DNA from 2 places in the Kitasatospora sp. NPDC001175 genome. Region 2 is predicted to be linked to the other one. Evidence: riboswitches for the same ligand, from Rfam matches in the RefSeq annotation. Region 2 holds a riboswitch; the other holds the start of a gene.
What was found. Region 2 has a riboswitch for glycine ahead of gcvP (aminomethyl-transferring glycine dehydrogenase). Riboswitches for the same ligand answer to the same signal wherever they lie in the genome.
Positions count from the first base shown of each region.

Region 1: another riboswitch for glycine. It lies ahead of gcvT (glycine cleavage system aminomethyltransferase GcvT); the one in region 2 lies ahead of gcvP (aminomethyl-transferring glycine dehydrogenase).

Region 1 covers NZ_JBSFJU010000038.1:51,680-54,131, forward strand. Annotated here, with positions in the region: gene ACWDAK_RS25070 (enhanced serine sensitivity protein SseB C-terminal domain-containing protein) at 33-821, opposite strand; glycine riboswitch at 1,037-1,141, shown strand; gene gcvT (glycine cleavage system aminomethyltransferase GcvT) at 1,310-2,428, shown strand.
Region 2 covers NZ_JBSFJU010000043.1:50,923-53,374, reverse strand. Annotated here, with positions in the region: gene ACWDAK_RS26755 (PRC and DUF2382 domain-containing protein) at 1-766, opposite strand, end outside; glycine riboswitch at 992-1,099, shown strand; glycine riboswitch at 1,101-1,232, shown strand; gene gcvP (aminomethyl-transferring glycine dehydrogenase) at 1,340-2,452, shown strand, end outside.

The sequences.
Region 1 (2,452 bases), on a different contig from region 2:
GGACTTGACACCACCGCCCCTTACTCACCAGCTCAGCCCCGGACGTAGAACGGCTGCACCCGGGTGAGCAGCCACTCCACCACCGGGTCGGCGACCAGGTCGAGCAGCACCAGGTGGACGCCGTACGGCAGCGGGGCGGTTCCCAGCGCACGGCCGAGCGCCTCGTTGGCCTGTGCCGGATCGGTCAGCAGGTCGGGGTCGAACTGCACCCCGACGAACAGCGCCGGGGCGTCCCCCTCCACCGAGGCGCAGGCCCGACGGGCCGTCAGCACCCCGGGCAGAGTGGCGAGTTCGGCGGCGGCGGCGGCCAGGAAGGCGTACGGCTCCTCGTGCGGCTCGGGTTCGCGCAGCGCCACCTTGGCGCCGTCCGGCTGCCCCTGCCAGCGGTCACCCTGCGGGCCGCGCCGCAGCTCGCCGACCCCCTCGGGCGGGATCGGGATGCCCACCGGGGCCTGAGGGTTGACCGCGATCCCGACCCCCAGCGGCAGCCCGCGGGCGAACTCCCAGACCGGGGCGACAGCGAACGGCATCCCGGGGGCGTGCTGCAGGAACACCTCCTGCGAGGAGAAGACCGGGACGTACGGCGCGCCGGCCAGCTCGATGGTCGGCAGGTCCAGCGAGGCGCCCTGCGGGTCGGCACCGGCCGGCAGCGGGATCCACACCTGGCTGCGGGCCAGCACCTCGACCACCCTGGCGGTCGCGCCGGGCTCGCCGAGCGCGGCGGTGAGCACCTGCTCCAGCTCGTTGGCGGGCCAGCCGCCGCCCGTCGGGGCCGTACCGGGCTCAGCCCATGCCTGCGTCTCGCCAGCCGGGTAGCTCATCGGCTCCTGCCCCTCCAACCTGACCGGGTGCTGCCCCGGTCTCCACCGCTGCCAGAAGGGTAGCGGGAGGCGGTCCGTCCCCGATGCGCCCCCGTACCGCAAGGGTGAACCCGCCCCACCTGGGGAGGAGATGTCCGACCCCTCTCCCCCTCGGCCCACCCGGCATGCCATGATGAGCGCGCTCATACGCAGCGCCCAATTTCATACTGGCCGTTCGAACCCGCGCGGGAGAGTCCGGAGTGCCCTGCACGGGCACGGGCCGGCGCCGAAGGAGCAAGTCCTCCCCGGAATCTCTCAGGCACCCCTACCGCACGGGCGAGGCAGATCTGGAAAGTGGACACGGCCGCGCCGTGCGCCCACCCACGGTGCAAGCCGCCATCCTTGGTTAGCGGTGAAGCTCTCAGGTTGTGACGACAGACGGGGAGACTCCACCCCCGTGTGCCCGTACGCAGGTCAACCCCTGAGTGCCCCAGCCAAGGAGTTCCGCCGTGTCCCTCCGTCACACCGCGCTCGACGCCCTGCACCGCTCCCTCGGTGCGACCATGACCGACTTCGCCGGCTGGGACATGCCGCTGCGCTACGGCAGCGAGCGCGAGGAGCACATCGCGGTCCGCACCAAGGCCGGCCTGTTCGACCTGTCGCACATGGGCGAGATCACCGTCTCCGGCCCGCAGGCCGGCGAGCTGCTCGACCACGCACTGGTCGGCTTCATCTCGGCGCTCGGCGTGCTGCGCGCCCGCTACACCATGATCTGCCGCGAGGACGGCGGCATCCTCGACGACCTGATCGTCTACCGCACCGCGGAGGACGAGTACATGGTGGTCGCCAACGCCTCCAACGCCCAGGTGGTGCTGGACGCGCTCACCGAGCGCGCGGCCGGCTTCGACGCCGCGGTCCGGGACGACCGGGACGCCTACGCGCTGCTCGCCGTCCAGGGCCCGGAGGCGAACGCCATCCTGGCCTCGCTCACCGACGCCGACCTGCCGGGTCTGAAGTACTACGCGCTGCTGCCCGCCACGGTGGCCGACCGTCAGGTCTGGCTGGCCCGTACCGGTTACACCGGCGAGGACGGCTTCGAGGTCTTCTGCGCCCCCGGCGACGCCGAGCACCTGTGGAACGCGCTGAGCGCGGCCGGTGCCGACAAGGGCCTGGTCCCGTGCGGCCTGTCCTGCCGGGACACCCTGCGCCTGGAGGCGGGCATGCCGCTGTACGGGCACGAGCTCTCCACCGAGCTGACCCCCTTCGACGCCGGGCTCGGCCGGGTGGTCCGCTTCGACAAGACCACGGGCGGCGGCGAGTTCGTCGGCCGCAAGGCGCTGGAGCAGGCCGCCGCCGAGGCCGAGTCCAAGGCGCCGCGCAAGCTGGTCGGCCTGGTCTCCGAGGGCAAGCGGGTGCCGCGCGCCGAGTACTCGGTGGTCGACGCCGAGGGCACCGTGATCGGGCGGATCACCTCCGGCGCCCCCTCCCCCACCCTGGGCAAGCCGATCGCCATCGCGTACGTGGACGTCGCACACGCCGCGCCCGGTACGGCAGTTGCGGTGGACGTCCGCGGCAAGCACGAGCCGGTCGAGGTCGTCGCGCTGCCCTTCTACAAGCGCGCCCGCTGAGCCCACGGCCCGCCCCGGCCGTCT
Region 2 (2,452 bases):
GCGCGGTGCCGAGGACGTGCCACTCGGTGCTGATGTCGAGGCGCTCCTCGCGGCAGGTGATCTCGATGGGCCCGGCCGGCGCGCCCTGGGCGGCCGCCCGGTCCGGGGTGGGGGCGTGCACCGCCCGCCCGTTGGACCCGGTGGTTCTGAGGGCGGGCCTGTCCGCCACGGCGGGGCTCTTGACGTGGTCGGCCGGCGGCGTGGCAGGCTGTGCGGTCGGGCTTGGAGTCGGAGCCGGAGCTTGAGTCGGCGGTGTGAAGCCGGCCGTCGCGCGCTCCCCGGTGGCGGGTGCTGCCGGAGTGGCGGGTGCGGAGGGCGCCGGGGGTGTGGCAGGTGCGGGGGCTGCCGCGGGCGTGGGCTGGGTGGCGGGCGGGTGCGGTCCGGTCGACCCGACGGAGCCGAAGTCCCGGTCGGTGGTCTTCGAGGTGCGGTTTGCGGGTGCCGCCGAGGGGGCGCTCGCGTCCAGGCCGTAGTAGCGGTAGAGCTGCAGCTCCTGTGCGGGCGAGAGGTGCTGCCCGACGCCGAAGTCTGGCGATTCCTTGATCAGTGACTTGTCGTACGGGACCCTGAGTTCGTCGCCCGAGAACTCACTGGTGGTCAGCGGGACGAAGGCATCCCGGCCGAAGATCCCGGTTCGCACCGCGGCCCACTCGGGCTCACCCGTCGCGTCGTCGAGATAGACCTCGTCGACCGTGCCGATCTTGTCACCGTTCCGGTCGACCGCCTTGTGGCCGATCAGGTCCCGCGGATCGATGTCGGTCTGCACGCCGTCCTCCACTACGTGCTCCTGGGGGAATCCCGTCTGGTGGGCGGCTTGGAGGAGCTGTCCGACCGCCACTTCACACGAAAAGCCATCAAGTCGGACAGCGGCTACCCGAAGGCAGCCGTACGGGAGGGCGTTGGGCTGTCCGGGGTCGTCGGTGTTCCGCCCGATCGCCCCCGACCGACCGGTGATCTGCGGGGTTTCCGCTGGTACCCTGGGCGCGACCGCCGAGCCCGCTCGGGAGAGTCCCCAATCCCCGTTGAACTGCGGGAAGTGGGGCGCCGAAGGAGCAAACCCTCCCCGGAATCTCTCAGGCATCCGTACCGTGTGGGCTAGGTCACTCTGGAAAGCAGGGCAGGGCTGTTGGCGCGGGAGCCGGCGGCACCACCCTCACCGACGGTGCAAGCCGATGGACGCCCCCCGGGCCTCCCGCGCGGCGAAGCTCTCAGGTCCCGATGACAGAGGGGGAGGCCTGTCGGGTTCACACGCACATCGGACCACCGCTCCCACAGCGGCGGAGCCCAACGACGTGTGCACCCCCCCCCGCCGGTCCGCGACCAGGAGGCCTCGACCCCCATGAACGCCCAGCCGACGCTCGCCGAGCTTGAGCAGGCCAGCCCCTTCGAGACCCGCCACATCGGCCCCGACACCGCCGCCCAGGACAAGATGCTGGCGCAGGTGGGCTACGGCTCGCTGGACGAGCTGTCCGACGCCGCCGTGCCGGAGGCCATCCGCAGCCTCACCGCGCTCGGCCTGCCCGCCGGTCGCAGCGAGGCCCAGGTGCTTGCAGAGCTGCGTGAACTCGCCTCGCGCAACCAGGTCCTGCAGCCGATGATCGGTCTCGGCTACTACGGCACGTTCACCCCGCCGGTGATCCTCCGCAACGTGCTGGAGAACCCGGCCTGGTACACCGCCTACACCCCGTACCAGCCGGAGATCTCCCAGGGCCGCCTGGAGGCGCTGCTCAACTTCCAGACCCTGGTCTCCGACCTGACCGGGCTCGCCACCTCCGGTTCCTCGCTGCTGGACGAGGGCACCGCCGCCGCCGAGGCGATGGCGCTGGCCCGCCGGGTCACCAAGGTCAAGGGCGGTGTCTTCCTGGTCGACGCCGAGACCCTGCCGCAGACCGTCGCGGTGATCAACACCCGTGCGGTGCCGACCGGCGTCGAGGTGGTCGTCGCCGACCTGTCGGACGGCATCCCGGCCGAGATCGCCGAGCGCGGCGTCTTCGGTGTGCTGCTCCAGTACCCCGGTGCCACCGGTGTGGTCCGCGACCTCGCCCCGGTGATCGAGCAGGCGCACGGCCTGGGCGCGATCGTCGCCGTCGCCGCCGACCTGCTGGCCCTCACCCTGCTGAAGTCCCCGGGCTCGCTCGGCGCCGACATCGCCTGCGGCACCTCGCAGCGCTTCGGTGTGCCGATGGGCTTCGGCGGCCCGCACGCCGGCTACCTGGCCGTCCGTGCCGAGTACGCCCGCAACCTGCCCGGCCGCCTGGTCGGTGTCTCGGTGGACGCCGACGGCAACCGCGCCTACCGGCTGGCGCTGCAGACCCGCGAGCAGCACATCCGCCGCGAGAAGGCCACCAGCAACATCTGCACCGCTCAGGTGCTGCTGGCCGTGATGGCCTCCATGTACGCCGTTTACCACGGCCCCGACGGCCTCGCCGACATCGCCCGCCGCACCCACCGC